Regions from separate parts of the Clostridium sediminicola genome, predicted to be linked through region 1. Evidence: riboswitches for the same ligand, from Rfam matches in the RefSeq annotation. Region 1 holds a riboswitch; each other region holds the start of a gene.

Region 1 (8,399 bases):
TGTAGTGCTAATGGACATACAAATGGAATCAAGAATGGCAGGAATTGAAGCAATTAAACTTATAAAAGAAGAACTAGCTAATGTAAAAATTATTGTACTTACTATACACCAAGAAGATGAGCTTTTATTTGCAGCATATAGTTCAGGGGCTATGGATTATATAGTAAAAACAAGTTCAGTAGTAAAGATACTCCAGTCTATAAGAAATGTATACAATAATCAATTATCTCTAAGACCCGATATAGCAGAAAAAATACTTGGAGAATTTACTAGGCTTAGAAATGCTCAGAGTTCTTTAATCGAGACACTTAATATTGTGTCTAAACTTACTAATAGTGAATTTGAAATATTAAAAGCTGTATATAATGGTTGTAAATATAAACAAATTGCTAAGCAACGATATGTTGAAGAAATAACAATTAGAGGACAAGTAAATAAAATTCTAAAAAAATTCCAAGAAAAAAAAATGAAAGATGTGGTTAAGAAATTGAAGCAACTTAACTTTTTTGATATATATTATAATGATTAAATAAAGATATTTTTATTTTTGCCTTGATGAGTATATTAGATTTAATAAATCTTAATATTCATCGGGTTTTTTTTATTATACAAGGAATTCGTAAATTAAATTTTTTGGTGGATAGAAGAAGCGTATATAACATTGTTATATACAACATTTGTATAACTTTTTTGTTGAAAGTTCTGAAATGTTGTACAAAAGATGCTACTTACTAAAAGTACGAAAATTCTATAATATTAAGATATGTTTGAATTAATTTTTTAGGTAATTGAAATACTTTGCAATGGGATAGAGATAAAATAAAAATGAGATTAAAACATGAGTATAGAAGAGAATACATTGAAAACGATTCTTTTTGTAGTAGCTTTTATGGTTATAGTAAGGAAGAGATTAACAAATTATAATTATGGAATGAAAAATCTATCATAGATAATCATTCCACTATTTTTAATCACTTGATGGAATGTATTCCACTAAGTGGAATGTAAGATTTAGATAAATATAAATTTTGATAAAGAGGAGGTATAGAAATATTTAGTTTAAAATATTCAAATTTAGTTTACAAAGGTTAAAAAAACAAAAAACGGAAAGGGGATCAAAGTATGAATATGGAAATGGATGTATTAAAAACGATTCTTTTTGCAGTATTTTTATTGCTTTTAGGAGGTAAAATCAAAGGAAAGTTCAAAATCTTCACAAAATATTGTATACCTGCATCAGTTATTGGTGGTCTTTTATTTGCTATATTAGCTTTGCTTTTTAAGAATTTGGGAATTGTAACTTTTGCATTTGATAAAGGAATACAAAAACTATTTATGAATGTTTTCTTTGCTGCTAGCGGATGTGCTGCAGGATTAGGATTGTTAAAAACAGGTGGTAAAAAAGTTGGTATATTTGTTGTTTTAGCAGCGGCTTTAGCCTTTTTACAAAATTCCGTTGCAGTAGGAGTAGGAAAATTACTTAATGTTCAACCATTAATCGCATTAATGACAGGTTCAGTACCAATGACTGGTGGACACGGAAACTCAGCTGCATTTGCTCCAATTGCAGAAGGATTTGGAGCTACAGGTGCAATGAGTGTTGCAATAGCTGCTGCTACTTTTGGATTATGCGCAGGTTCAATTATTGGGGGTCCTGTAGGAAATAGACTGGTTTCAAAATATGGTCTTGCAGAGGCAGGTTCTAAAGATTCTATAGGTAATGCTGCTGCTGAAGTGGCTGCTGACACTCAAAGAGTTTTCTTGGACAAGAAAAGAACTACAGAAGCAGTATTTATAGTATTGGTATCAGTGGGTCTAGGGTCTTATATATTTGATTTAGCTAAAGTTGCGTTACCTAATGTTGTATTGCCAATTCATGTAATGTGTATGTTAGCTGGTGTTATCGTTCGTAATGTATATGATGCTATTAAAAAGCCGACTGATAAAGCTATTTATCAAGAAATTGATGTAATTGGAGAAGTTTCTTTGGGATTATTTGTAACTATGGCAATAATGAGCATGAGATTATGGGAATTAGCTGCATTGGCAGTACCAATGATGGTATTATTATTTGCACAAATCTTATTGGTTTACTTATTTGTTACTCAAGTTACTTTCAGAGCTATGGGTAAAGATTATGATGCTGCAGTTATGGCTGTTGGACATTTAGGATTTGGAACAGGGGCAGTGCCAGTTTCAATGACTACTATGAAAACTGTTTGTGATAAGTATTCATATTCAAGAATTGCATTCTTTGTTGTTCCTATCGTTGGAGGATTAATTAGCAACTTTACCAATTCTGCTATTATAACTGCGTTTTTGAATTTCTTTAAATAATAAAATTTATTTTTAATTTGGGGTAGGAGATACCTACCCTGTTTTTTTGCTAGATGGTTTATTTTTGCTGTTATATTAATTGTAACAATAAAAATAAGCTATCTAGAAAATAGTTAGCTTTAATAGTTAATCCATAAATATTTAGTAAGTTTTGTTATTTTACTGTGGTGCAAATCCACCCTCCTTTGCGCACACCCATGATGTGCAGATGAAAAAATAGCTAGGGTAGTCCAAACTTTACAAGGTATAAGGATTTGAGAAAGTTATCCTGCGTGGTGCCAACTACGTTACCCCTTTAAAATTTAAAATATAAAGCTATTAAAATAGTATTAGATTAATTCTAACATTATTTTTAATAGCTTTTTTAGGTTTTGATTAAAATATATCATTATTAAAGTAATTAGATAATGCTTTTAGTCTTTGTAAAGAAAAATTGTTGATATAGAATAAAGAATATTTTGTAATCTAAACATGGAATATGCGCTATATTTGTAAATAATTACTAAATTTAATCTTTACAGAGGAGTAGGAAAAATGATAATAAAATTTAATATAAAATCATTATTTATTATTTTAACGATTGTTGTATCATTAGCTGGTTGTGGTAAAAAAGACAAGGAACAATCAACTCAAGATTATTTAAATGGTGAAGTTAAAATGGAAACTATTCACTGGTGGGGAAATTATGGTGGTAGTAAGAAATTTTTGATAGAGATAGTAAACGAATTTAATCAGACTATCGGAAAAGAAAAGGGGATATTCATTCAGTTTAGAAACTATGAAGGTACATATTATGAAAATACCATTGAGGTTGCATGTAATGCAGGTGAAGGACCAGAATTGATTAAAGTCAATAATGAAATAAATAAGTTTGCGGAGATAGGATGGATTTTACCTATTGATGATATGCCAGGTGGTAAGGAGTTCTTAGCAACACATAATCAAGATGTTTTGTTACCGATAACTCATGTAGTGGAGGGAAAAACATATAGAGTACCTATAACAAAAATATCTTATAGAGTAATTTATAATAAAGATTTGTTCAAAAAAGCAGGAATTGTTGATGAAAATGGGGAAGCAAAAGAACCTAAAACATGGGAAGATGTTAGAGAATATGCGAAAATTATAACAGAACAAGGTGAAGGTGTTGAATACGGATTAGGAGTTCCTCTGAAATGGGATTATTATATAACTAATGGTATAATACCACAATCTGTTGCTGCACTAGGAATTGACCAAGGATTTAACATGAATACAGGAAGATATGAGTGGAGTAAATATAAACCAGTATTAAAAATATTAAGTGAAATTTATAAAGAGGGAAGCTGGTTTCCAGGAGCAAAATGGAATAGCAATGACGTGGTTAGGGTACAATTTGCTGAAGGAAAAATTGGTATGTTAACAGCTGCTAGCTGGGATGTAGGTGTATTCACAACTCAGTTCACTACAGATATTGATTGGGCAGTCGTAAAACCATTAGTAATTGATTCTAATAAACAATATAAAGAAGTTTTACAAACAGGAAGTCTTGTATGCATAGGGCAAGCTGCTGAATATAAAAAGGAAAAAACAATGGAAGCATATAAGTTTATAGTTAAAGCAGCGTTAGCAAAAGCTTACGAGACAGGAATGCATATACCATATTCAGATGATATTGAAGGGATAGTTATAAAACAACCAGAGACAGAACAACTTAAATCTTTTGCAAATACACCTAATTCATATTTTAGAAAACAGGTACCTACTACAGCTTTAAGACTAGAGGGGGATGACTATTCAGAAGTATTTACCAATATACTACTTGGAAAGATAGATATAGATAGAGGGTTAGATGATTTAGAAAAAAGATATAATGAATCATTAGATGAAGCAATAAAAGAAGGGTTAGATATAAATCTTTATATAGATAAAGATTTTGATATTAAAGTTAAATAATTTTTGTAATAAGTGATTAAAAAAATAGGGAGGATTGATATATCTTGAATCGTCCCTATTTTTTTAGATAACCTGTCTATTTTTCATTAAGCTTCCATGATTTCATAAAACTCCAGCTTACAAAATACAACAATCCAGTCACTATCATTGTAGGAAGGGTAGCCCCTAGTATAAAATCATACCTTATAAATACATAGTATAATGAAACACCTATAATCCATACAACAACAGCACCTATATTCAATAAAAGTTTTTCGTCAACTTTTGTTCTTACCTTGATGATAAAGTAATCAGTTAGTAAAATTGAAAATAATGGAGCAAAAACTGAGCCTATCGCATACAAGAAAAAGTCGTAATTTTCAATAGCAAATACTAATGATATTAATGTACCTATAACTGTCATAAATATAGAAACTTTCTTTTCATTAAGTTTAGGCATAAGATTTAAAAAAGTAACCCCAGCAGAATAAGCATCCATAAAAGTAGTTGTTATTGTAGATAAGAAAACAATTCCGAAGGCTGTAATTCCAAGATTTGCAGCTAACATAATAGCTGATGGATCTGGATTTTGAGTAACAATAGCAGCACCTAGACCAATAACGTACATCCATGAGCTTCCTAAAAAATAACCAATAAAACTACCGTAAGTACCAGCTTTTTCAGATTTTGCAAATCTAGTATAGTCTGCGATTAATGGTAACCAAGAAAGTGGCATTACCACAGAAAGTTCTAGGGCTCCTCCGAATGAAATAGAATTATCACCTATGCTACTAAACAAGCTTTGATTAGAAAATATAACTGATGCAAGCACAAGAGTTAAACCAAACAATAAAACAACGGCTATAACATTTAATTTCTTAAAACTTTTTATTCCAAGGAAAATCCAGAAGCAAATACATAATCCGATTAATATAATCCAAAGGGATATGTTATTAATGTTCCATAGAGTATCGCTTATCACATTTAAAGATAGAGCAGCTGATTTAATCATTATAGCTGTCCATCCCAATAATTGAAGTACATTTAAAATAGAGAATAAATAAGTGCCATATAGTCCAAAAGAAATTCTTGTTGAGGTAATCGCGGGTATTCTCTCACGAGTTCCTATAATTCCACCTAAAGCTAAGATTACTGTACCTATAAGATGTCCAATTATAATAGTTACTAAACCAATTTTAAAACCAAGAGGAGCAATAAATCCCCCAGTTAATATTTCAGCTATTGATATAGAAGCTCCGCACCATAAAAATGCTAAACTCCAAAAAGATAATTTGTTTTCATTATTTGCCATATTATATACCTGCCTTTTTGTATAATCATTAGAAATAATTTGTTTATTAATGTAAGCTATCTTTTAGCTTTAGAATTTTCATTGAATCTAATGTCTTTATCAATATATAAGCAATGATACTTCCAACTGTAGTACTGAGTAGAAAAGGTATAACAAAGAAAAATAAAGCAACTGATTTACCCATAAATAAGGTAGCAACAGGGTATGCGATAATCCCACCAATAATTCCTGTTCCCAGTATTTCACCAAATACAGCAATTAAATATTTTTTAGTATGTTTGTACAACATAGCTGCAAGGAATGCTCCAATCATAGAACCAGGAAAAGCTAAAAGAGAACCAGTACCTAAAATATTTCGCATTAATGAAATGCAAAATGCGATAGATACACTATAGATAGGCCCGAGAGTGATTGCTGAAAAGACATTGATGAAATGCTGCACAGGAAAACATTTTGAGGCACCAACAGGGAAAAAAATTAAACTTCCAGTTACGATGCCAAGTGCAGTTAATAGTGCTGAAAAAACTAATTTTTTGGTTTTCATAAGAAATTCTCCTTTTCAATAACAGGAGTTGAGAGTTAACCTTCAAACAAATATATCAATTAATATTTTAACTAAGGTAATAAGAGTGAAAGAGTTTTTATGGAAGTGAAATAAAAAAACACAAATCCGTAGATTTGTGTTAGAAATTACATTTTCATAAACAACGTCCTACGCTGGCATTATCCAGATCAGGTTAAGGGTCTAAGAATTTAATTCTTACTCTCAGCTGGAATTACCAGCTCCCCTGTGTTAAAATTTACTATTTTATTATAAAATTATCTTAGCATAGCTCATGATTTTAATCAAGAAAAAATTGCGAAGCGGTTCTAAACTATTTTAGTCGTCCAGGACTCACAGTTCCATACGTCGGTTACTATATCGTTATAGAATTCTGGTTCGTGGCAGATTAAAAGAATGCTACCTTTGTATTCTTTTAGTGCACGTTTTAGTTCATCTTTGGCATCTACGTCAAGGTGATTAGTAGGCTCGTCTAGAACAAGTATATTTGATTCTCTGTTTATTATTTTACATAATCGAACTTTAGCTTGTTCACCACCACTTAAGACTAGCACTTTACTTTCTATGTGTTTAGTTGTAAGACCGCATTTTGCTAATGCTGCACGGACTTCGTACTGAGTATATGAAGGAAACTCTTGCCATACTTCCTCTATACAACTATTATAATTAGCTTCTTTTATCTCTTGTTGAAAATATCCAATATGCTGATGGTCGCCTAGTTCAACTTCACCTGAAATGGCAGGAATTTCACCTAAAATACTTCTAAGTAAAGTTGTTTTTCCTAGACCGTTAGCACCAACTAAAGCAATTTTTTGTCCACGTTCCATAAGCAAGTTCAAAGGTTTAGATAGAGGTTCATCATATCCAATTACTAAATCTTTAGTTTCAAAAATTAGTTTATCTGGAGTTCGTGCAGGTTTAAAGTTGAAAGTTGGTTTTGGTTTTTCTTTATCTAGTTCTATAAGCTCCATTTTATCTAATTTCTTTTGTCTAGACATTGCCATATTTCTTGTAGAAACTCTAGCCTTATTTCTAGCAACAAAATCTTTTAAATCTTCGATTTCTTTCTGTTGCTTTTTATATGCTGCTTCTACTTGTTTTTTTCTAGCTTCATAAACTTGTTTGAAGTTATCGTAGTCTCCTACATAGCGATTTAGTTCCTGATTACCCATATGGTAAATTAGATTGATTACACTATTCAGGAATGGAATATCATGAGAAATCAAGATAAATGCATTTTCATATTCATTTAAATAACGTTTTAACCATACAATATGTTGTTCATCAAGGTAGTTTGTAGGCTCGTCCAAAAGAAGTATATCAGGCTTTTCTAGTAGAAGTTTAGCTAATAATACCTTAGTTCTCTGTCCACCACTCAATTCTTGAACTTCTTTATCTAAACCAATATCATTCAATCCTAAACCAGAAGCAATCTCTGTAACCTTAGCATCGATTATATAAAAATCATTATGATCAAGAATATCTTGGATTGTACCCATTTCTTCCATCAATTGTTCAAGTTCATCTGGGTTAGCATCGCCCATTTTGTCACATATAGTTGTAACTTCTTTTTCTAAATCAAAAAGATATTTAAAGGCACTTTTTAGTACATCCTTTATAGTTGTTCCACTTTGTAGTGATGTGTGTTGATCTAGATACCCAACTCTTACACGCTTAGACCATTCGATGGTTCCGTCATCGGGCTCTAATTTACCTGTAATTATATTCATAAAAGTAGATTTACCTTCACCATTTGCACCAATTAAACCGATATGTTCTCCTTTTAAAAGTCTAAAGGATACATTATCAAAAATAGCACGATCTCCAAAACCATGACTTAAATTCTTTACTGTTAAAATACTCATTATTTGATTCCTTTCTTAATTATATTTATGCTTTGCAATAGATTATTTTATTAAATTCTATGATTAACTAATTTAATAGAGATTTTATTAAAAACTATGTTCTACTAGATACTAATAGAAAGACACATATTAAATTATATAATAGTTACTTAGCATTTTAAAGAAGAATATATAGTATAATTTTATATAAAAACTAGTGACTTAAGCTACTTTAAAGTGACATTGGGGTAGTGTATACTAAAAATAGGAAGTATGTAAATTTTCTGGAGGAAGTAAGATGGGTGATGGGAGATATTATTCAACGCATCAATTTTGTACTATTATTTTTTTAACAATACTCATTATTTTTTTAATTATTAGTACAATGCTTAGCGTATATAGAAATTTTGGGAGCAAAGATAGTAAGTAC
Region 2 (8,399 bases), on a different contig from region 1:
CTCCATAAATAAACACTGACCCATAGGTTGTAAAAACTATTATACATAACAAAATAGTTATTGGATCCGCTCCTTTAATTATCCCCGCTACTAAAAATAATGCTATACCATCAATAAAGTGTTTTATATTATCAGCTAGTGTTGCATAGAAAACTTTACTAGCTGAGCTTGCAGGTATCAAAAAAATATACGGCTTAGTATTTTCATATATCCATTTTCCTTGGAATGAAAATATAAATAGCATGTATACAGAAAAATAAAGTATAGTGTCAATACCCTGAACACTTCTTAAAAAGAATGAATACACAATTGATGAAACCAAAAATACTATAGTACTTGTATCTATAAATAAAAATCCCGCTTTTCTATATTCAAGCATATGTCTTTGGAATATAGCTTTTGCGCCTGTACCTGTAAATTTAGAATTTACTTTTCTAAGCTTTTTATTCTTCATTCCAGCATACATGGACTTTCCTTCTTTTTTTAATTTTATAACTTCCTCATAGTTTTCAGTAGCACCTAACACATCTTCATAGTAATCTGTATTAACCATAACTAAAATAGCAACAACTACGGCATAAAATCCAATTAGTAAAACCATATTAATCCATACTGTAGCATTTCCAACTCCGATAGCACTTAGAAGTAGTGCTTTAATCCACCCAAAGAAAGGTAAATACATAAACAATTGTGAATTAAACAATACATTGGCTGCTGCAAACATGTCTCTTGTCTTGTAAAGGTAAAATAGATATGCTATTACAATAGCTGCTAATAATATATTAATACCTTTTTCAATAATGTACTTTGTCATTTTACTATTTGAACTTAATGAGTAAATTAATATTGATAAAACAGATGTAGTTAACAAATATATAAATACTGCAAATAATGCTATTAAAATACCTTCATTAGACAATGCAAAATTGTTCTTTATATTTGGGATTTGAAAAACAAATATAAACAAGAAAAATATTGTTCTATATAATTGTTTTATAAATCCATATATCAATACTTTTTTTTGAGACACAGGGGATGTAAACACTAAGTTAACATCAGACTGTCTAAAAAACGTTCCACCATTTTTCACAGCAGCCTTTATAAGTAATAATGTTCCTATTACTAAAAGACCTGTTACAATCATCCCAAAAATTTCAGGTGATGCCTTTGAGACTAAATTTGATGGCATGATAAAACTTATTACTATCATACCTATAAAAAAGGCAGCTCCTAAAATATATCCTATTAATGCCAATGGTTTTTTCTTTAAATCTAATAAATGATTTTTAAAACTTTTCCTCATTATATAAAACAAAGAAGACAATACTATCCCTCCTTACCTTCTGTCACTTCAAAAAATCTTTCTTCCAAAGATTCCCCTGATTTTTCAATTTCAAGTCTAGTTCTTGAAAGCACAATATTACCTTTATTCATTATTAATGCCTTATCCCAAATTTCCTCTATTGAATCTATGATATGCGTACTTATTAAAATAGAACATCCTTGTTCTCTAAGTTCCACAAAGACTTTCTTCAATTCTTTGATTGCTTTAGGGTCTAGTCCAATCATAGGTTCATCAAATAAAATAACTTTTGGCCTCACAATAAGTCCACAACATATACTCACCTTTTGTTGCATACCTTTAGAAAGCTCTTTTCCTAATTTTTTTCTTTTATCTGTTAAATCAAATCTCTCCAATAATTCTTCAGCATATTCTTTATATTCCCCAACTTTATAAGCATGGGCAATGTACTCCATATGTTCTTCCACAGTTAACATATCAAAAAGAGCAGGTGTCTCCGGAATATATGCAAATATTTTTTTTGCTTCTACTGTTTTATTTTCAAAATCACCTATCTTAATATTTCCATCATACTTCAAAAGTCCTGTAATGCACTTAATAGTTGTACTTTTACCTGCTCCATTAGGCCCAAGTAAAACTGCAATTTCTCCAGGATCGACTTCAAAACTTATATTATCAACAGCTGTAAAATCATCGTATTTTTTAGTTAAATCATTAACAAATAACAAATATAATCCCCCATTCCTTTTCAATTCACAATGCACAATTAATGTTGATTTTCTTGCAGAAAATCTTCAACTAAGCCTTTATCTGCTTCGCAGATTGGAAATCTGTACTTTTGCTATCGCAAAAGGAATCCTTAATTATGAATCATGCATTGATATAGATAAATCTACGCAGTAGTTTATCTATCATTATACACTATTCTATGTTAAAAAGGTTTCAAATTTGTTACAAATTAGAAATTGTTTATTAACAATTTGTCTATAAATTTGATATTATTTTCTTTATATGTTATAATTCTTCATGTAAATTAGATTTTATAAAATTGAATACAATTTGTTACTAGGGGAGCTTGTTTAACAAGCTGAGACTGAGATATTTTCTCTTACCCTCATAACCTGATTTAGATAATTCTAACGTAGGGAAGTAAAGTTCGTAATATATAGTTAGCAATGTACAGCACAGAATTAAATAAATATTCTTCATTTTTATGAATTATTTAATTAATTTGGGTGCAGTATTTCTACAAAAACTATAACGCGCAAACTTTAGTTTGGGTGTTTTTTTTATTTCATTGTAGACTATTTAGTTTACGTAAGAATTATCTATAGACAGACAACTACAACTATTAATTTGTGTAATGTTTGTCTCTGTATTATGAGGAAGCTGAAAATGCTTCCTCTTTTTTAATTACAAAAGCTTTAAATCAAAATCTTTCACGTTAGTGAAAGGTATCCACAATTGTGCATTACGCATTAGAAAAAAAGGGGGTTTTTTAATAATGAATTATTCAACACAAATGGATGCCGCTAAGAAGGGCATTATTACAAAGGAAATGGAAATTGTAGCAAAGAAAGAGAACATGGACATTGAAGTATTAAGAGAATTAATTGCAAAGGGACAAGTAGCAATACCTTCTAACAAAAATCATAAAAGCATAAAACCTGAGGGGGTAGGTAACGGACTCAAAACAAAAGTCAATGTAAATTTGGGTATCTCTAAAGATTGTTGTAACATTGATAAAGAACTTGAAAAGGTTGATAAAGCCATAGAAATGAAAGTTGAATCTATTATGGATTTGAGTTGCTATGGAAAAACTGAGGAATTTAGAAATAAATTAATCCAAAGATCCTCTGCAATGATTGGAACTGTTCCAATGTATGATGCTGTAGGCTTCTATGATAAAGAACTAAAAGATTTGACTGTAGATGAATTATTAAGAGTTATTGAAAAACATGCAGAAGATGGTGTTGATTTCATGACTATTCATGCAGGTATAACTCGTGAAACAGCTGCTGTTTTCAAAAGAAACAAGCGAAAACTAAATATTGTCTCTAGAGGAGGTTCTTTAATTTATGCATGGATGGAATTAAATAATAAAGAAAATCCTTTTTATGAACATTTTGATAAAATCCTAGATATATGTGAAAAATACGATGTTACCATCAGCCTAGGTGATGCTTGTCGTCCTGGTTGTATTGCTGATTCTACAGATGCTGCTCAAATAAAAGAGTTAATGGTTTTAGGTGAGCTTACTTTAAAAGCATGGGAAAGAAATGTCCAAATTATAATAGAAGGACCTGGTCACATGTCAATTGATGAAATCGCAGCAAATGTTGTTTTAGAAAAAAAATTATGCCATGGTGCTCCATTTTATGTTCTAGGGCCTTTAGTTACTGATGTTACTCCTGGATATGATCACATTACTAATGCAATTGGTGGTGCAGTTGCCGCTGCTGCTGGTGTAGATTTCCTTTGTTATGTAACTCCAGCAGAGCACTTAAGACTCCCAACATTAGATGATATGAAAGAAGGTATCGTTGCAACAAAAATTGCAGCACACGCTGGTGATATTGGAAAAGGCATAAAAGGTGCTAGAGATTGGGACAATAAAATGGCTGATGCTAGAAGAGATTTGGATTGGGAAAAAATGTTCGATCTTGCTCTTGAATCAGAAAGGCCAAGAAAATATAGAGAAGAATCTATACCTCATGATGAAAAAACCTGTACAATGTGCGGCAAAATGTGTGCCGTTAGAAATATGAATAAGGTTATTGATGGAGAGAATATTAATATTTTGAGAGAAGACTAGCAAAAAACTAAGTTTACTTTGTAAGCTTAGTTTTTTTATATTTTATTTAGTTTTAAGCTTTCACATAGTGAAAGGTATCAATAATTGTGCACTGTGCATGATTAAAGACTACTCTTCAACTTTATATACCAATTGTCCATTATTGTCCTGAACCACGATATTGCTCCCACTATAAACTTCACCTTTTATAATCATTTTAGCTATTGATGTTTCAAGGGCATTTTGGATATATCTTTTTAACGGTCTTGCTCCATAAACGGGGTCATACCCTTCTTTTGCCAATAGCACTTTTGCTTTTTCGGAGACGTTTAGGGAAATATCTCTTTCTGATAGTCTTTCTTTTATTTCTTCTAAGAAAATATCAATTATTTTTTCTATTTGTGTAATGGAGAGAGGTTTAAACATTATTATATCGTCAAGTCTATTAAGGAATTCTGGTTTGAACCTTCTTTTTAGCGTATCCATTACTTGTGATTTAATATTTTCTTCGATATCATTTTCTTCTTTGTTTTCTAATAAATAGGAAGAACCAATGTTAGAAGTCATTATGATTATAGTATTTTTGAAATCAACGGTTTTTCCTTTATTATCAGTTAACCTTCCATCATCTAGAATTTGTAAAAATATGTTGAATACATCATCGTGTGCTTTTTCTATTTCGTCAAATAGAATTACACTGTAAGGTTTTCTTCTTACTGCTTCTGTCAATTGACCACCTTCGTCGTAACCTACATACCCAGGAGGAGCTCCTATTAATCTTGAAACTGAGTATTTTTCCATGTATTCAGACATATCTACTCTGATGATATTCTCTTCACTATCAAATAATGTTCTTGCAAGGGTTTTTGCAAGTTCTGTTTTACCTACACCTGTTGGTCCTAAGAATATAAATGAACCTATTGGTCTTTTTATATCTTTAAGTCCTGCTCTTGCACGAATTACAGCATTGGCAGTTGAGATTACTGCTCCTTCTTGACCGATTACTCTTTTATGTAATTCATCTTCCAGTCTAAGGAGTTTATCTCTTTCGCCTTCTATTAATCTTGAAACAGGAATTCCAGTCCACTTAGAAACTATTTGAGAAATTTCATTTTCAGTTACTTCTTCTTTTAGTAATGAATTTTCTCCCTTTTCTTTTATTCTCTTTTCCTTTTGCTGAATTTCCTCTTCGATTTGTGGAATTACACCATACTTCAGTTCAGCGACCTTATTTAAGTCATATTCTCTTTCCGCCTTCTCAAGCTGACCTCTAGCTCTGTCTAATTCCTCTTTTGAATCTCTTATTCCAGTAATATCCCCTTTTTCATTTTCATATTTAGCAGTCATTTCATCATCTCTATTTCTTAGATCTGAAAGTTCCTGCAGCAGAGATATTAGTCTTTCTTTTGATGCCTTATCTTTCTCATGAGATAGAGCTTCATTTTCAATTTCTAATTGAAATATTCTTCGCCTTACCTCATCAAGCTCTGCAGGCAAGCTATCTATTTCAGTTCTAATCATTGCACCCGCTTCATCAATTAAGTCAATTGCCTTATCTGGTAGAAATCTATCATTTATATATCTATCAGACATTTTTGCTGCTGCGATTATAGCAGAGTCATGTATTCTAATTCCGTGATGAATTTCAAATCTTTCTTTTAGTCCTCTTAGTATAGAAATACTATCCTCTACTGATGGTTCATTGATTATAACTGGTTGGAACCTTCTCTCAAGGGCTTTATCTTTCTCAATATATTTCCTGTATTCATCAAATGTCGTCGCCCCAATACAGTGAAGTTCTCCTCTTGCAAGCATTGGCTTTATAAGATTTCCAGCATCCATAGCACCTTCTGTTTTTCCTGCACCAACAATAGTATGAATCTCGTCAATAAAGAGGATTATTTGACCTTCGCTGCTTTGAACTTCTTTGAGAACTGCCTTTAACCTTTCTTCAAATTCTCCTCTATATTTAGCACCAGCAATTAAAGCACCCATGTCTAGTGAAAAAATTGTTTTATTCTTCAAACCTTCAGGTATATCCCCTCGAACAATTCTTTCTGCTAGACCTTCAACAATAGCAGTTTTCCCAACACCTGGTTCCCCTATCAATACAGGGTTATTCTTTGTTCTTCTTGAAAGTATTCTAACGACCCTTCGGATTTCATCATCTCTTCCTATTACAGGATCAAGTTTATGCTTCTTAGCCTCAGCCACTAAATTTCTGCCGTATTTAGAAAGAGCTTCATAAGTACCTTCTGGGTCCTGGGTCTCAACTCTTTGATTACCTCTCACTGAGTGTAATGCACTTAAAAAATCATCCTTTTGTATATCAAATTTTTTCAGAATATTTCCTACAACACCTTTACTATCAACTTCCATCATTGATAATAAAATGTGTTCAACACTTACATATGAATCCTTGAATCTTGTAGAAATTTCATCTGCTCTTAGAAAAACTTCTTCTAGTCTTCTAGAGGCGTATACGCCAGAATTACCCGTTTCTCCTAAAATCTTTGGCATTTTATTTAGCTCATCTTTTGTCTCTTCTTTTATAGCCCTTACGTCTCTTCCCATTTTTTCAAAAATATTAGGAATTAGACCTTCATTATCTTCTATTAATGCTGCAAACCAGTGAATTATATCCAATTGTTGGTGGCTATATCTAATTGCAATGTCTTGAGCATCTGATAGTGATTTTTGTACTCTTTTTGTCATTCGATCAATATTCATTGATTAACCTCCATTTTGTAAATTTTCCATTGTGAAATTCTATAAACTATAATTATATTCTATAATTACAGTTATATACTCTGGTTATTCCATAAAAAGTAATTTAGTTGAACTTCAACCACAATATATAGCGTCAGAACGCGTCAATCTGCGGTAGATATTATGATTGATTTTAGTTCAACTTACTTTTTGTGGTTTAACCATACTCTAATTATAATAATTTTTTCAGTTATTTGCAAATATTTCTATTTTTTTATAACGTTTATTAAATTGAACTTAGTTTTGAAAATGAAAAACACCAGTTTTCACTGATGTTTTTGTTCTTTATTAAATAATTAAAATCATAGTTCTAATATTTATCAAATTCTAGATTACTCAATTCAATTTTTGGTTGCTGCATGCTCTCATTATTTTTACTTCCAAATTTCAGTGGAATATTATTATTTTTCTTTAACTTAAATGTACTAACTTGTTCTTTCAACATCACTGCTTGACTTGAAAGTTCTTCACTTGCAGAAGCTGTTTCTTCTGATGTGGCTGAAGTAGTTTGTACTACATTTGCTATTTGATTAATTCCTACGTTTACTTGACTAACACCAATGGCTTGTTCATTGGAAGCTACAGCAATCTCACCTACTAAATTTGCAGCTTTTGAAATACCTTCAACTATTTCACTTAGAGCATCTGCTGTATTATTTGCGATCTTAGTACCATCTTGGACTTTATTAATGGATCCTTCTATCAATGCTGTTGTTTCTTTTGCAGCGTTTGCAGAACGTGCTGCAAGATTCCTTACTTCCTCAGCAACTACTGCAAATCCTTTACCATGCTCTCCTGCTCTTGCTGCTTCAACTGCAGCATTTAGAGCCAATATATTTGTTTGGAATGCAATTTCATCAATAACTTTAATGATTTTAGAAATATTTTTTGAAGAATCATTAATTTCGGCCATTGATCCTAACATTTTTTCCATTTCTACATTACCTTTTGCTGCATTTAATTTAGCTTCTTCTGCTATTTCTTTTGCTTCGTTTGCATTTTGCGCATTGTGTTTTGTCTGTGATGCAATTTCTTCTATAGAAGCTGTTAATTGTTCTATTGAGCTTGCTTGTTCAGTAGCCCCTTGTGATAGTGCTATACTAGAATCAGATACTTGTCTAGAACCTGAAGCAACTTGTTCTGAAGCTTCATTAATATTAGACATTACTTCATTTATATTATTTGACATTCTTATAAATGCCGCTCCTAATGCACCAACTTCATCTGATGTATTTATATCCAATGATACATCCAAATTCCCATCAGCTATTGAATTAGCTGAATTTAAAAGTTTTTGAATTGGTTTACTTATGTGATTACTAAAGAACAATGAAACTAAATATCCTATACCAATAGAAATTGATAAGATTATTAGAAGTATAATAATTGTACCTCTGTATTGACCTCCAATTATAGCTTTTTCATTTTCAATATAAGTATCAATATCATCAGTATAATTGCCTGTTGCTATCATCCAATCAAAAGGTTCATATAGTTTTAGAAAAGCTCTTTTAGGAAGTGGTGTATCATCAC
Region 3 (8,399 bases), on a different contig from region 1:
CATTTTGGTTTTTGTATCATTTTTCCATATGTATTTTGATATACTGCAAAAATATGATAATACTACTTGGCTAATGAAACAAAATCAATTTTTAAGATATTTAAAAAACAAATATAAAACACCGAAAAACCTAAAACTATTATTTATTAGTATAAGCAACTTAGATATACTAAAGTCTGAATTAGATAATGAAACTATAGATAAAATATTACAAGATTACTCAAAAATACTTAAGACCATAATCGGCAAGCAAGCTAAAATATCTATAGGATATGAAGATATTTTTATCTTATCATTTTATACTTATAAAGATAATAAAGATTTAACAAGAATTATGGAAAGAATTTTAAATGAAATTTCTTTTATAGAGATTAAAGCAAGTGATGAGAGCTTATCATTGGATTCTTTATATGTATATGTAGATTTCCAAGGATATGAAATAAAAAATCTTGAAAAAAATATTAGAATAGCTGAAAGTTCTATTAGGAAAAAACAACATAATACAACTGGATTAATTAATTTAAGTTTAAGAGAATTAATTGAAGAAGCTGAAAATGACAATAAAAAATTAAAGACTTTAAGAAGAGTAATAAAAAATAAAAATATTATTCCTTTTTATCAACCAATATATGATATCAAAAAGAATAAAATTGCTAAATACGAGGTTTTAATGAGATTAAAGTGCAACGAACATTATTTATTGCCTTATCCATATATTTTAATAGGTGAGAAATATAACCTTATAGAAGAAATGGATCTTATTATATTAGAGAAAGCATTAAAGTATAAAAATGAAATTGATATAGAAGATAAGTTGATTTTTTCTTTTAATATTTCAGGTAAATGCCTAAATGATAGTACTCACTTAATGCAAGCAAGTAATATAGTTGATAAATACAACATAAATCATAAGAATATTGAATTTGAAATAACTGAAACAGAAAATGTTCAAAACTTAAATCTATTAACACAAACTATCAGTAAATATATAGATAAAGGGTATACTTTCTCAATAGATGATTTTGGTGTTGCTTATTCAACTATTGGTTATCTAAAAAAAATACCATGCCAAAATATAAAAATTGATGGTTCGTTTATTAAAGATATAAATGCCAATGAAAAAAATCTATATCTAGCTAAATCTATTGTTTCTATGGCAAAAGGATATGATAAAACAACAGTAGCAGAATTTATTGAAAATGAAGAAATTCTAACAACATTGAAAAGTATTGATGTAGATTATGGACAAGGCTTTTATTTAGGGAAACCCTCTGAGTTTATAGAAAAGTAGTTTAACCAGTATATAATTTTATTATAATAGTAAATAATATCTTTAGATAATAAATTATTATATATTGCGTAAGAGGAGAGGGATTATGAAAAGTTCACCAGTAAAAATATCTATTATAGGTGCTGGATTTGTAGGGTCTACTACTGCGTTTACTCTTATGAATGCAGGGTTAGCTTCAGATATAGTTATGGTAGATATAAATAAAGAAAAATCTGTTGGAGAGGTTTTAGACTTGTCACATGGAGCTTCATTTGTTAAGCCTGTTGATATAATTGCAGGAGATTATCAAGATACTTTAGATTCGGATATAGTCATTATCACTTCAGGTGCTCCCCAAGAACAAGGAGAAACAAGATTAGATTTAATACATAAAAACTATAAAATATTTAAAGATATTATTCCAAAGGTTGCAGAGTATTCTCCAAATTCAATTTTGTTAGTGGTGTCAAACCCTGTAGATATACTAAGTTACATAACATATAAGTTGTCTGGATTTCCAAAAGAAAGAGTAATTGGTTCAGGTACTGTATTAGATACTTCGCGATTTAAATACCTTCTTAGCAAAAAACTAAATATTGATGCAAGGAATGTACATTCGTATATTATGGGAGAGCATGGTGATTCTGAAATAGCAACATGGAGTTTAACTACTGTGGCAGGTATGAATATAAATGAGTATTGTAAGAATGTTTGCAGGCAATGCGATGGTTTATCCAAATACAATATACATCAAGATGTTAAAAATGCAGGTTATGAAGTGATAAACAGAAAAGGTGCCACTTATTATGCGGTGTCTTTAGCAGTTAAAAGAATTGTTGAGGCAATAATAAGAGATGAAAATTCAATTCTAACCGTATCCACTATAATAGAAGGGGAATATGGTATTGATGGTATTTATCTTGGAGCTCCAGCAATAGTTGGCTCATCAGGAGTAAAAAAACTATTAGAAGTGCCTTTAAATGAAGAAGAGCTAGAAAAATTGCGAAAATCAGCTGAAACTTTGAAGAAGACTCTTTTAAAGCTAGATTTTGAATAGTTACTGCGTAGAGAATCTATTTTAGCTTCTAGCAATGTTTTACCAGTGTTGATATTAATATTTCTTTCCTTTTGCGATAGTAAAAGCACCTTATTCCAGTTAGTGAAGCTAACGAAAGCTTAAATCATTAAAGATTTTCTGTAAGAAAATCAACCTTTACTGTAGACTGTCAACTATAAATTGCGAAGAAAAGCGCTTCGCAATTTATAATTACTTTCCTCTAAAGTAACTGCACTTAGTTTCTCTACAGCCATGAGGATGCCGGTGATTATCTTTGCAAACAATATGTATTTCATGTGGAAGTTTTATATTTAAATGTTTTTCTGCAAGATAACAACTCTCAATTAAAGATGTGCGCATAAAATTTTTACAACAACAAGGACCTGTTTCATTAGCTATAGCATCAATTATATGAGAAACGACATGCATAGTAGTAGCAGTTTCTTTGTTTTTAGGGCATGCTGCTCCTAGTATAACACTAAAACAAGCTCCTATAGCTGGTGCTATTCCACAAATTCCTGTTAAACCACAATAGGCACCTATGGCTTGTTTTTTTGTACGATTTAATGCTTCTCTAATTTCATTATCTGTAATTTTAATTTCTCCATGATTTCTTATAGCTGTTAAAAAAGAACCAGCAGTAATCCATGCATGTTCACAGCCTAACATAGGGATAGAAGATATCTCTAATATTTTTTCTGCAATAATTAAAGGGTTAGATTCTTTTGAAGAAAGAGATAATTTTTGAATCAAATCGAATGAATCCTTACCATGACAATCATCACAAATATAATGGTTATTAGAACAATAAACATATCCTATTTCTTTTTTACCACATCTTATACATAGAAACTCTTTTCCAATATCCAAATACTCAAGTTTATTATTACAAATCAAACAATTTTCTTTACTCTGTCCAAGGTATTCACCTATACCTTCTTCATTAGGACCTCAACAAGATTGAGTATGCTTTAGTTTATCATCATTCATGATTTTCCTCCCTTAAATAAATTGCGAAGAAAAGCGCTTCGCAATTTATAGTGATAAGTTATAAGTGATAAGTGACAAGTTGAGGATACCTTAACTTGTCACTTGTCACTGTTTTAGTTCGTAGTTTATTTCATATCTTTTCTTTATTATAATTGAATCATCGTTTCAAATCCAACCATTTATTAATACGCGAATGTTAAGTTTTCTATAGAAACAGCAACAGGTTTTGATAAAAGCCATTGATTTGTAACAGTTGAATCATAAAAGAATAATGCACCGTTTGTAGGGTCTTGTCCATTAAGTGCTTCATAGGCAGCTTTTACAGAGTCTGCAGTTGCAGGTTTATAAATATGACCATTAAGGACAGGTGTAAATTGGTAATACCCATTTATTGTTTGGTAAATAACAGAACTTATTGAATTTGGAAAGCTACCACTTTGAACTCGATTTATAACTACTGCACCAACAGCTACTTTACCGGCATATGGTTCTCCTTCTGCTTCAGCAGTTATTAATCTAGCCAGTAAGTCTACATCACTTTGAGAATAATTGATTACTCCTGAAGGTGGTTTTACGCCTGGTATATTTAATGTTTGCCCTGGATAAATATAGTTATTCCAAATATTATTTGCTTTTCTTAGATTATTAATAGATACTCCATATTTTTTTGAAATTAAGTAAAGAGAATCGCCACTTTGTACTTTATGAGTTTCACATGATACATAGATAGCTTGTCCAGGATAAATACTTGTACTTTTTAAACCGTTATCATTCATCAAAATAGTTGAAGAAGTATTAAATAGAACACCAATTTTATATAATGAATCTCCAGGTTGAATTTTATAAGTTGCTGCGAAAACATCATTTGTTGAGAAAAAAGAAATGCCTACTGTTAAAGCACTGGCTAAAAGAATAGTTTTCAAACTTTTAAATTTTATCATTTGTATCCTCCTAAGGTTTGGTAAAATATTTAATCATAAATAGATAGTAAGTAGTAAACTATCATAGAAAAAATGAGGGGTCCCGGCAATCTACGGGAATAATCGACGTCAAAGTCATTTTATAATAAAAAAATTTCTTAATCAATGGAAGTTGTTTGTAGTTGTAGCAATATAAAGAGTTATGTGAATTATATAGTATAAATAATATATAATATTAATTTTTTATGAACGAGGTGTAGATAGGAGTACTAAAGAACTAGTGGACAGTATTATGGTTTGTATTGCTTCAGAAATAAATATTTTGTAAAGGGGCTTGACTATTTTTGTGGAAAATTCTATAATTTAGTTATAATTTAATATTCAGGGGAGCTTGTGCAATCAGGCTGAGATGATATCTAATGCGATGAATACCCTCAAACCTGATCTGGATAATGCCAGCGTAGGAATATGTTTTAGCGTATTTTAGCGTGTTGCCTAATTGGGTAACACGTTTTTTTTATGTAGTTTTTAGAATATCAAAATATTACAAGGGGGAACAAAAATGAACATAGCGATTATTTTAGCAATTATTTTCACACTGGCAATATTAGTAGTAAGTATCAAAAGATTGAGAGGATTTAAATTTGAGGCAAGAGTGATTTCAAGAATTGGTCTTGTGGCAGCCATAACCATAGTTCTTTATATGATAAAACTAGTACCATTTCCACAAGGTGGAGGGTGTAGTTTATTATCTATGCTTCCAATAATGATTCTTGCTGTAGTTTTTAGCACTGAAGAAGCAATAATTTGCGCAATAATTGTTGCTAGTTTAAAAATAATTATTCAGCCACCATATTACCCACTTCAAATACCATTAGATTATTATGGCTCAATGATGGCCATTGCTTTTACACCAATGTTTGGAGTTTTTAAGAAATCAGAGTTAGTGGCTGGAGCACTTACTGCATCCGCAATATCAATATTTTTTAGTATATTATCAGGGGTTATTTTCTTTGGAGAATTTGCGCCGGAAGGTATGAATGTATGGCCTTATTCTATTATCTATAATGTATTAGGGTCTGGTGTAGAAGCAATACTATGTGTTGTTGTACTAGCAATAATACCTTTAACAAATTTAAAAGTGTTACAACTAAGAAATTGAGGTGAGAGTATGAGTTTTTCAAAACGACTAGTAGAAGATGAAAGAGTTTTAAAGTTCTATGAGGATTATATGAAACATCCTTTTATTAGAGGATTAAAGGACGGAACATTGGACAGAGGTAAGTATAGAAACTATTTGATCCAAGATTCTTTATACCTTAAGGACTATGCAAAAGTTTATGCACATGCATTCTTGTTAGTTAATAGGGTAGAAGACTTACAATTTTTACATACGTGTATAGGAGTAGTAATGTCTGATGAAACCAATATGCATATAAAATATCTTCACGATTATGATCTTGATGTATACAAAGTTGATGATATGGTAGTAAAACCTGCCAATAGAGAATATTTAGATTATATGCTAAGCTTTGCGGAGGGTGGGGATATAAAAGAAATATTTATGTCTGCGCTGCCATGTACTTTAACATATGAATATATTGGGAAAACATTAAAACAAGAATGTGGTGATAGTTTATCAAATAATTATTATGGTCCATGGATTGAAGCTTATGCAGGAAAAGAATTTGAAGAGTTTAGTGTAGAATCATGTAAGTTATTAGATAGAATTTGCATTGGAATTGATAAAGAAGAGGAAGAAAAATTGATAAATATTTTCCTTGAAGCGTGCCAGCATGAGATGAACTTTTGGGACATGAGCTTTGAATAAAAATAAATTAATTTGTTTTATAAAGTAGAGAAGGAGTGATTAAATGTTTAAAAAATTATTAGAGAATCTAAAGTTAAATCCACCGCTAGTGCATAACATAACAAATTATGTTACTGTAAATGACTGTGCAAATATTGTTTTGGCAGCAGGGGGATCACCTATAATGGCTGAGGGAGTAGATGAAGTAGAAGATATTGTTTCAATAAGTAATGCTCTAAATATTAATATAGGAACACTTAATGCAGCAATGATAGAATCTATGGTAAGAGCAGGAAAGAGAGCTAATGAACTAGGTTTACCAGTAGTTTTAGATCCAGTGGGAGTAGGAGCTTCTAAGTTAAGAAATACTGCAGTAAAAACATTAGTTGGAGAAATAAATTTTTCTGTTATCAAAGGAAATATGTCAGAAATAAAAGCTTTAAACTCAAATTCAAAAAATACAGGTGGTGTTGACGTACAAGAGGATGATGTTATTGGAGATAATAATATCGATGAATCTATTGAATTTATAAAAAAGGTCTCTAGAAAGTTTAATTGTGTTATTGTTGCTACAGGGGCTATTGATATTGTTACAGATGGTGAAAAAGTAGCTTTGATACGTAATGGTCATGAAATGATGTCAAGAATTACTGGAACAGGTTGTATGACAAGTAGTGTTATTGCAACATATTGTGGTCCAAACAGAGATGATATTTTTGGAGCTACTGTTATGGCTATTACAACAATGGGGTTATCTGGAGAAAAAGCTTATGAAAAGGTAACAGCTAGAAAAGAAGGAACAGGTTCTTTTAGAACATATTTAATTGATGGAGTTAGTTTGATGGAGTTGGAAACTTTAAAAGAAGGTGCTAAGATTGAAAGTAGATAAAAAATCTTTATTACTATATCTTGTGACAGATAGAAGCTGGTTAGGAGAAGATAGCTTAATTACTCACGTTAAGGAGAGTTTAATCAATGGAGTTACGTTTCTACAGTTAAGAGAAAAAGATTTAGATGAAAATAGTTTTTTGAATTTAGCTTTAGAAATAAAGGATTTAGCTAAAGAATATGCTGTTCCTTTTGTAATTAATGATAATATAGATATTGCCTTAAAAAGCAATGCTGATGGAGTACATATTGGACAAGATGATATGTCTATAGATAAAGCTAGAAAAGCTATTGGTGAAGATAAGATATTAGGTGTTTCGGTAGGAACAGTTAATGAGGCTATAGAAGCCGAAAAGTTAGGAGCAGATTATTTGGGAATTGGTGCAGTATTCTCAACAGATACAAAAAAAGATGCAGGAGCGGTTACTTTTGAAACACTAAAAAATATTTGTCAGTCAGTTGATATTCCTATAGTTGCAATTGGTGGAATTAATAAAGAGAATGTTTCATCATTAAAAGGTAGTGGCATTGATGGGGTAGCAGTAATCTCAGCTATTCTAGCTAAAAAAGATATTGCTAAGGCAACTTGTGAATTAAAAGATATTTGTGAGAGGATTTTTTAGAAGTCAACTGTCAACTGAGAAAAGGGGTGTTTGTATGAAAAACGTATTAACTATAGCAGGTTCTGATTGTAGTGGAGGAGCCGGTATACAAGCAGATTTAAAGACGATAATAGCTAATAAATGTTATGGAATGAGCGTAATTACAGCATTAACGGCACAAAATACAACAGGGGTTTATGGAATAGAAGCTTGTTCAGTTGATTTTGTAAAGAATCAAATGGATTGTGTTTTTACAGATATTTTCCCTGATGCAGTAAAAATTGGAATGGTATCATCCATCGAGATTATAGAAGCAATTGCAGAAAAGTTGAAAGAGTATAAACCTAAAAATATTGTTATTGACCCTGTAATGGTTGCAACTTCAGGATCTAAACTTCTTGACGAAGATGCAATACATAAGCTTTTAAATAAATTAATACCACTTGCAACGGTTATTACTCCTAATCTTTTTGAAGCAGAAATCTTGTGCGGATTTGAAATAAAAAGTTCAGATGATATGATAAAGGCAGCTGAAAAAATTGCTGGAAATTATGATGGTCATATATTAATCAAAGGTGGACATCTTGAAAACAATGCTAATGATTTATTATTCTCTAATGGAGACATACATTGGTTTGAAGGAGAAAGAATAGAGAATTCTAATACCCACGGCACAGGATGTACATTATCTTCTGCAATTGCTAGTAACCTTGCTTTAGGATATAGTGTTGAAAAAAGTATAGGAAATAGTAAAGAATATATTACTGGTGCATTAAGAGCAAATTTAGATTTGGGAAAAGGTAGTGGACCATTAGATCATTCTTATAGAATTTGATTTAAAAACAATGATGTTTATGTTGTA
Region 4 (8,399 bases), on a different contig from region 1:
ATTGGTTCTACAGCAGCAATTGTTCCTTTGTCTATAGCAGCAACGCCTTTTGTTGCAAGAATAGTTGAATCCTCCTTAAAAGAAGTGCCATGGGGGATAATAGAAGCATCTTTATCCATGGGAGCAACAAATAAAGAAATAATATTTAAAGTATTAATTCCAGAAGCAATGCCATCCTTAATTTTAGGGTTGACACTTACAATTATAAATTTACTTGGATATTCTGCTATGGCAGGAGCCATTGGAGGAGGTGGTCTAGGAGATTTAGCAATAAGATACGGTTATCAAAGATTTAGAACTGATGTATTGATAGGAACTATAATTATATTGATAATTTTTGTTCAAATCATTCAAAGTACAGGGAATTTTATAGCAAAACGAATAGATAAAAGATAAATAGGGGGTATTTATAATGAAAAAATCAGGATTATTATTAATTATTTTATTAGTTTTTACTTTAGTATTGGGAGGCTGTTCATCTAAAAGTGATAAGGGGCAACAAGCAAGCGGAAGCGAAAAGAAAAAAATAGTTATTGGTGCAACACCTGTGCCACATGTAGAAATCCTTAATGTAGTAAAACCTTTGCTAGAGGAAAAAGGAATAGAATTAGAAATAAAAGAATTCACAGATTACGTAACACCAAATATGGCATTAAATGATAAAGAACTAGATGCAAACTTCTTTCAACATGTGCCATACATGGATGAATTTTCAAAGAGTAATAATGTAGAATTAGTTTCAGTTGCAAAAGTTCATGTAGAACCTTTAGGAGCATATTCGCAAAATATTAAATCAAAAGATGAAATAAAAGATAATGCAATAATAGCAATACCAAATGATGCAACTAACGAGGGGAGAGCATTACTACTTTTACAAAAACAAGGTTTAATAAAATTAAAAGATGAAAATGGACTTACTCAAACACCACTTGATGTTATAGAAAATCCTAAGAATTTGCAGTTTGAAGAGTTAGAGGCTGCTCAATTACCAAGAGTTCTTATAGATGTGGATTTTGCAATAATAAACACAAACTTTGCATTAGAAGCAGACTTAAATCCAACAAAAGACGCAATTTTTATAGAAGATGCTGATTCTCCTTATGCTAATATAGTTACAACAAGACCTGATAATAAAGATAAGGAAGAAATAATAGAATTGATAAATGCTATAAATTCTGAAGAAGTTAAGGATTTTATTACTAAAGAATATAAGGGAGCAATAATTCCAGCGTTTAATTAAATAAAGAAAATTTTATTTGCCTATTGCAATTTATAGATATATCAACTAATATAGTAATGATTAAGCCAAGAAGTCAGTTGAAAAGAAACTATTTCGTGGCGTGATTTAATAGCATTGTAATAGAAAATAAGTTTAATTTAAGTTAAACAAAAGGAGAACTAAAAATGGATAAACATAATTGTAATTGTAACGAACATAATCATGATCATGACTGTAACTGTAATCATGAAAGTGAAGACATGTCAATAATGACTTTAATTTTAGACGATGACAAAGAATTAAAATGTAATGTAGTAGGTATTTTCCCTTGTGATGAGAGAGAATATATAGCATTGCTTCCTATGGAAGAAGAAGATGTTTTATTATACCGATATGAAGAAAATGGAGAAGAAGTAGCTTTAAATAATATCGAAGATGATGCTGAATTTGAAAAAGTTAGTGATGCTTTTTGGGATATGGTAGATGAAGAAGCGGATGAAGAAATGTTTGAAGAAGCAAATAAAGAAAAATAACATTAAATTTAGAATATCTAATTAAAAAGGACTGGAAATAGATTTGTAATTATAAAATCTATTTTCAGTCTTTTATTAGTTTATTTAATAGTAAGCAGAAGCACGAAATATAAAATATACCAATATATAGAAAAATATGGTATAATATTAACTGAAGTTTGATAATGTATTAAAGTTTTTTGATAATAAAAAAGGAGAATAGATATGATGTTTATAAACAATAAAAAGCACATGTATGTTTCTAAAAAACAGTTATTATCTCAAACAGAATTAGCCTTTTACAGTAGTTTAAGAAAAGTTATCCAGGACGATACTATGATATGCCCTAAAGTGGCAATTAATGAAATTTTTATGGAAATATTTGAAGAAAAAAAAGGTAATTATAAAAATATAAACAAGATAACTATGAATCCTATAGACTTTTTAATATGTAGCTCTAATAATTTAATACCTATTTTGGGAATAGAATTAGAAGAGGAATCGTATAACCGTATGAATAGAATAGAAAGAGATCGCATACTAAATACACTTTTTAATGAGGCCAATTTGCCTTTATTAAGATTTAAGAAAAAGGAAAAGTATGAAATACAAGAGATAAAAGAAAAATTAGATTTGATATTTGTTCAAAGTGAAAGAAGTATCGATTGTGTAGTTGCCACCATTGAAACTGATTCATTGATAAAAATGGACAAAAATCAATCCAATATAAAGCGAAATAAAAATGTTAAACTATTATGTCCTGTTTGTGGAGCTGAGATGATACTTAGAAAAACAAGAAGAGGGCGTAATAAAGGAAAAGAATTTTATTTATGTTCTAATTATCCAAAGTGCAAGGAAGTTTTAAAAAGAACCTATAAATTGAGTGTTTTATGATGAAAAAGTTAAATTTTTGTAAGTACAATCTTGATTAATTACAAAAAAGAGTATATAATAACAATTGAAAAAATAATAATCTGGGAGCTAATGTTTTTGGCTGAGAGGGGATACGAAAATTCCGACCATGAACCTGATCTGGATAATGCCAGCGTAGGAAAAAGTTAGTAGTATACTGGTGCCTATTCAAGGTAGCAGTTTTTTTGTTTTAGAAAAGGGAGGATTTAATATGTCAGTTGTAAATGTAAGTCTACAAATATTACCTGTTGTTCCAGAAGAAAGAATTTACCCAGTAGTAGACAAGGTAATAGAATTGATACAAAAAAGTGGGGTAAAATATGAAGTAGGACCAATGGAAACAACTATGGAAGGCGAGTTAGATGAATTGTTGAATATTGTAAAAGAAGCTCAAAGTATATGTGTCAATGAAGGCGCTAGTAGAGTGGTTTCCATGGTGAAAATTGACTATAAACCTGAGGGTGTGACTATGAATGAGAAGGTTGGAAAATACAGAAAGTAAAGTTTTACCTAGTCTTTTCATTATATTTCTTATTGTTTTATGGGAAGTAATTATTAATAAATTTGAGGTACCTAAGTATATACTTCCAGCTCCAACGATAATAATAAATTCACTAATAGAAACAAAAACTGTATTATTAATGCATGCTAAGACTACGCTGATTGAAGCATCAATGGGGTTTATAATGGCGACTATTTTTGCTGTTGTATTAGCAGCTTTAATTAACAAGTTCAAATTATTAAAAAGAATTTTATATCCAATTTTTATTATTTCACAAACTGTACCTATTATTGCATTAGCACCATTATTTATGATTTGGTTAGGATTTGATATTCTTCCTAAAATAGTAATTGTTATGTTAGTATGCTTCTTTCCAATAGTTATCAGCGTTACTGAGGGATTGGAAAGAGTTGATAAAGACATGGTAAATATAATGAAAGTAATGAAGGCTAGTGAGTGGGATATTTTCACAAAAGTACAATTGCCAGCTACCTTACCATCTTTTTTTTCAGGGCTTAAAATTGCAGCTACATACAGTATTATGGGAGCCGTAATTGGAGAATGGATAGGAGCTAAAAGCGGTTTAGGGGTTTATATGACACGTGCTATGAGTTCTTTTAAAACCGAAGCTTTATTTGCAGACATAGTAATAGTTGTTTTCATTAGCATAATCTTTTTTAAGTTAATAGAACTTTTAGAAAAAATAATAATGCCTTGGAATAGGTAAGATAAACAGAGGAGAGAAAAAAATGTTAAAAAAAATAAGTTATTTAGTAACAACTGTATTGTTATCTACAATGGTATTAGCAGGATGTGCTGCTAATAATAATGAACCTGAAACTGTAGAAAAAGAAAAAGAATTACAAAAAATAACTGTTACTTTAGATTGGACACCAAATACAAATCATACTGGACTATATGTAGCTAAGGATAAAGGGTATTATAAAGAAGTGGGATTAGAGGTTGAAATTGTTCAGCCATCAAGTGGAACAGCAGAGCAATTAGTTGCAGCAGATACTGCACAATTTGGAATTAGTTATCAGGAAGCAGTAACATTGGCTAGATTGGAAGGTGTACCAGTGGTTTCTATTGCAGCTGTTATCCAGCATAATACTTCTGGCTTTGCTTCTATTAAAGATAAAGGGATAGAAACTCCAGCAGATTTTGAAGGAAAGAAATATGGCGGATGGGGTTCACCAATAGAACAAGCAACATTAAAGGCTTTGATGGAAAAGCATGAAGCTGATGTTGATAAAGTAGAGATTTTAACTAGTGGAGCAACAGACTTCTTTGCTTCTAGCGAAAATGATATAGATTTTGCATGGATTTTTGAAGGATGGACTGGGGTTGAAGCTAAATTAAAAGGCATAGAATTAAATTATGTTGATTTAGGTAAGGAAGAAGCTGCACTAGATTACTATACTCCAGTAATTATTACTAATGAATCAAATATAAATAATAATGAAGAATTAGTTGAAAACTTTATGGCTGCTACTGCGAAAGGTTATGAAGAAGCAATACAAAATCCTAGTGAAGCTGCTACTATTTTAATCGCTAATGCACCTGAATTAGATAAAGATTTAGTAATTGCAAGCCAAGAATTTTTAAGCAAAAAATATAAAGATGATGCTGCACAATGGGGAGTGCAAAAGAAAGAAGTTTGGGATAACTATACAAACTGGCTTTTTGATAATGAATTAATTTCTGAAAAAATTGATACAGAAAAAGCATTTACTAATAAGTTTTTGCCTAAAAAATAAGGAGTATTTTAAATGGATAAACCTAAAATCCTTTTGAAGAATCTACATAAAGATTTTATTTCTAATAATGATAAGCTGAGTGTGTTAAAGGAGATTAATTTATTTGTAGATGAAGGTGAATTTATTTCAATTATAGGTCCAAGTGGATGTGGAAAGAGCACAATCTTTCATATATTGACGGGATTACAGCAAGAATATAAAGGAAGAGTAGAAATTGGTGGAGAGCCGTTACAAAAAATAAAGAAGAAAATGAGTTATATGCATCAAAAGGATCTTTTAATGCCTTGGCGTACTTTAATAGGAAATGTAAGGCTACCCCTTGAATTACAAGGATATAGTAAAAAAGAAGCTTCAAATAAAGTTAAAGAGTTGTTGCCCATATTTGGACTTGAGGGATTTGAAAATGCGTATCCAAAGGAATTATCAGGAGGAATGAGGCAGAGAGCAGCGCTTCTACGGACAGTATTGATAGATAGTGAGATAATGCTACTGGATGAGCCTTTTGGAGCATTAGATGCAATAAACCGATCTAAAATGCAAGAATGGCTTTTGGATATATGGAATCAGTTTAAAAGAACAGTAATGTTTATTACTCATGATATTGAAGAAGCTATATATTTATCAGATAGAATTTACGTCTTGAGCGAAAGACCTGCACAAATAATAGAAGAATTAAATATTGAATTTTCTAGACCTAGGGAAAAAGACATTGTAGTGACTCCAGAATTTTTAAAGTATAAAAAAATATTGATGAATGCTCTTGGAGAAATATAAATTTACATACCGATGAAGTTAATTTTAACTTTATCGGTATTTTTTTTACGTTTAGTAGCATTAAAATAAAAAAATGATACTGTAGTCGATTTTAGTTCAACTTACTTTTGTGGTTTAACCATACAATTATAAAATAATAAAAAAAATAAAAATTAAGTTATAAAATTATCAAAAAATGTTGACATATATGTTATAATTGATTAAGAAATAAGAATATTATTGCTAAATTAGAACTAAAGGGGGTGAATCTTTATTAAGGTTAGTAATTTTAACTATATCCTTAGTAAAGAAAGCATGGAAAATAAAATACAATTAGGGGATTACAATCCTGTTTTAAATTTAAGAGAAACTGAAATAGGTATAAAAAAAACTAAAGATTATTTTGAAAAAAGTTTATCTGAAGCATTAAACTTAATGAGAATTTCGGCACCATTATTTGTTAGAAGGAATACTGGGATAAATGATAATTTAAACGGAATTGAAAGACCAGTAAGTTTCGATGCCCTTGATGTTAAAGATTCAGATTTAGAAATTGTACAATCACTAGCTAAGTGGAAAAGAATGGCTTTATATAGATATGGATTCAATGTTGGAGAAGGTTTATATACTGATATGAATGCTATAAGAAGAGATGAAGAATTAGACAATTTACATTCTATTTATGTTGACCAATGGGATTGGGAAAAAGTGATTAACAAAAAAGATAGAGATTTAGAATTTTTGAAGAATACTGTAAATAAAATTTATAGTGTATTTAAAGAAACAGAAAACTATGTTAATAGTTTATATCCTGAAATTGAAAAGTTTTTACCTGAAAATATTACTTTTGTAACATCACAAGAACTTGAAGATAAATATCCTGAATTAAGTCCAAAAGAAAGAGAAAATGAAATTACTAAGGAAAAAGGTGCAGTTTTTGTTATGCAAATCGGAGGAACACTAAACTCTGGTTCTAAACATGATGGTAGATCACCAGATTATGATGATTGGAATTTAAATGGGGATATATTATTCTGGTATCCGATATTAAACTGTGCACTTGAATTATCATCTATGGGAATAAGAGTTGATGAAAAGGCTTTAAGAAATCAACTTGAAATAAGCGGTTGTAGTGATAGAGAAAGTTTAGATTTTCATAGAATGTTATTAAATGGTGAATTACCTTATACTATTGGTGGAGGTATTGGCCAATCAAGAATATGTATGTTCTTTTTAAGAAAGGCTCATGTTGGAGAAGTTCAAGCTTCTGTATGGTCAGATAAAGTAATTGCGGAATGTAAAGAAAAAAATATATTATTATTATAATTTCAATATGGAATAAAATAAACGGCGCATTAATGTGCCGTTTATTTTATTCCATTTTATTATATAATCAAAACTACTAACCGCTCTGAATTAAAACCTAGTAAATGTATAGTAAAAGTAAATATTGCATAATAAAATATTTATAAGCATATTTCAAGGGTAATTAATATAAATAGTGTTTTAATGTACAGAATAATGGAAACAATAAATAGTAGTAGAAAGGGTGTGCTTTTATGGAAGTTTACTTTGATAATGCAGCAACAACGAAACCATATGATGAAGTAATCAACGAGGTAGCCGATGTTATGAGGAATTATTATGGTAATCCATCTTCCGCTCATAAGCTTGGAATTATTGCTGAACAAAAAATGGAACAAAGTAGAATAGAAGTTTCAAAAGTTCTAAATTGTAGTAAAGATGAAATTATTTTCACATCTGGTGGAACTGAGTCAAATAATCTTTTAATAAAAGGATTTGTTGGAAATAATGGACATATAATTACAAATGATATTGAACATCCTAGTGTATTGAATACTTTTAAAGAATTAGAAAAAAATAATTGTAGTGTTACATATATTAAGGTGGATAGGAATGGACAAATAGATTTAAAAACCTTAGAAGAAAGTATCACAGATAAAACAACATTGCTGAGCATAATGCACGTAAATAATGAAATAGGTTCTGTTCAAGATATTGAGACTATTGGGAACATTTTAAAGAAAAAAAGTAGAAGAGCAAAATTTCATGTTGATGCGGTTCAGAGCTTTGGTAAATATACAATAGATGTTAAAAAATCTAAAATAGATTTGCTTTCTGCAAGTGGACACAAAATTCATGGACCAAGAGGTGTAGGAATTGCATATATAAAAAAAGGGCTCATACCAAAGTCTATTATATTAGGAGGAGGACAAGAAAGAAACTTTAGGGCGGGTACGGAAAATCTTCCTGGAATTGCTGGATTTGCAAAGGCTACAGAAATGATATATAAGGATTTAGAAAGCAATTATCAAAAAGTACTTAATCTTAAATCATATTTTATTGAAAAACTGTCTAGTATAGAAGACATAAAAATCAATAGTAAATTAACAGATAATTTTTCTCCCTATATATTAAGTGTATCGTTTAAAGGAATAAGAGGGGAAGTGTTATTGCATTTATTGGAAGAAAAAAATATTTTTGTATCAACAGGCTCAGCTTGTTCTTCAAAAAATACTAAAGGTAGTCACGTGCTAAAAGGAATAGGTATAGGAAGAAAAGAAATTGAAGGTACTATAAGGTTTAGTTTTAATAGTAAAAATACCATTGAAGAAGTTGATTATTTATATGATATTTTAAATAATAGCTTGAAATTTTTAAGGAGAGTGTAAAGATGAGAAAATTGTTATTAGTAAAGATGGCATCAGAAATCTTTCTTA

What was found. Region 1 has a riboswitch for thiamine pyrophosphate ahead of thiW (energy coupling factor transporter S component ThiW). Riboswitches for the same ligand answer to the same signal wherever they lie in the genome.
Region 2: another riboswitch for thiamine pyrophosphate. It lies ahead of thiC (phosphomethylpyrimidine synthase ThiC); the one in region 1 lies ahead of thiW (energy coupling factor transporter S component ThiW).
Region 3: another riboswitch for thiamine pyrophosphate. It lies ahead of ACQ3F0_RS00245 (energy-coupled thiamine transporter ThiT); the one in region 1 lies ahead of thiW (energy coupling factor transporter S component ThiW).
Region 4: another riboswitch for thiamine pyrophosphate. It lies ahead of ACQ3F0_RS08710 (MTH1187 family thiamine-binding protein); the one in region 1 lies ahead of thiW (energy coupling factor transporter S component ThiW).

What each region holds. Positions count from the first base shown of each region.
Region 1 is NZ_BAABMF010000006.1:82,738-91,136, reverse strand. Features, by position in the region: gene ACQ3F0_RS12085 (response regulator) at 1-529, shown strand, start outside; gene gltS (sodium/glutamate symporter) at 1,123-2,337, shown strand; gene ACQ3F0_RS12075 (ABC transporter substrate-binding protein) at 2,872-4,272, shown strand; gene cytX (putative hydroxymethylpyrimidine transporter CytX) at 4,349-5,563, opposite strand; gene thiW (energy coupling factor transporter S component ThiW) at 5,610-6,107, opposite strand; TPP riboswitch at 6,255-6,363, opposite strand; gene ACQ3F0_RS12060 (ABC-F family ATP-binding cassette domain-containing protein) at 6,434-7,990, opposite strand; gene ACQ3F0_RS12055 (hypothetical protein) at 8,268-8,399, shown strand, end outside.
Region 2 is NZ_BAABMF010000027.1:30,679-39,077, reverse strand. Features, by position in the region: gene ACQ3F0_RS24400 (putative ABC exporter domain-containing protein) at 1-1,324, opposite strand, end outside; gene ACQ3F0_RS24395 (ABC transporter ATP-binding protein) at 1,327-2,031, opposite strand; TPP riboswitch at 2,361-2,468, shown strand; gene thiC (phosphomethylpyrimidine synthase ThiC) at 2,808-4,118, shown strand; gene clpB (ATP-dependent chaperone ClpB) at 4,227-6,827, opposite strand; gene ACQ3F0_RS24380 (methyl-accepting chemotaxis protein) at 7,177-8,399, opposite strand, start outside.
Region 3 is NZ_BAABMF010000001.1:47,066-55,464, forward strand. Features, by position in the region: gene ACQ3F0_RS00225 (EAL domain-containing protein) at 1-1,291, shown strand, start outside; gene ACQ3F0_RS00230 (L-lactate dehydrogenase) at 1,377-2,327, shown strand; gene ACQ3F0_RS00235 (DUF5714 domain-containing protein) at 2,538-3,317, opposite strand; gene ACQ3F0_RS00240 (cell wall hydrolase) at 3,500-4,258, opposite strand; TPP riboswitch at 4,610-4,721, shown strand; gene ACQ3F0_RS00245 (energy-coupled thiamine transporter ThiT) at 4,800-5,399, shown strand; gene tenA (thiaminase II) at 5,409-6,068, shown strand; gene thiM (hydroxyethylthiazole kinase) at 6,112-6,936, shown strand; gene thiE (thiamine phosphate synthase) at 6,914-7,558, shown strand; gene thiD (bifunctional hydroxymethylpyrimidine kinase/phosphomethylpyrimidine kinase) at 7,593-8,372, shown strand.
Region 4 is NZ_BAABMF010000003.1:408,808-417,206, reverse strand. Features, by position in the region: gene ACQ3F0_RS08730 (methionine ABC transporter permease) at 1-396, shown strand, start outside; gene ACQ3F0_RS08725 (MetQ/NlpA family ABC transporter substrate-binding protein) at 413-1,240, shown strand; gene ACQ3F0_RS08720 (DUF1292 domain-containing protein) at 1,405-1,752, shown strand; gene ACQ3F0_RS08715 (DUF2726 domain-containing protein) at 1,957-2,625, shown strand; TPP riboswitch at 2,696-2,802, shown strand; gene ACQ3F0_RS08710 (MTH1187 family thiamine-binding protein) at 2,855-3,145, shown strand; gene ACQ3F0_RS08705 (ABC transporter permease) at 3,117-3,872, shown strand; gene ACQ3F0_RS08700 (ABC transporter substrate-binding protein) at 3,895-4,905, shown strand; gene ACQ3F0_RS08695 (ABC transporter ATP-binding protein) at 4,918-5,679, shown strand; gene asnA (aspartate--ammonia ligase) at 5,974-6,984, shown strand; gene ACQ3F0_RS08685 (cysteine desulfurase family protein) at 7,218-8,351, shown strand; gene thiI (tRNA uracil 4-sulfurtransferase ThiI) at 8,354-8,399, shown strand, end outside.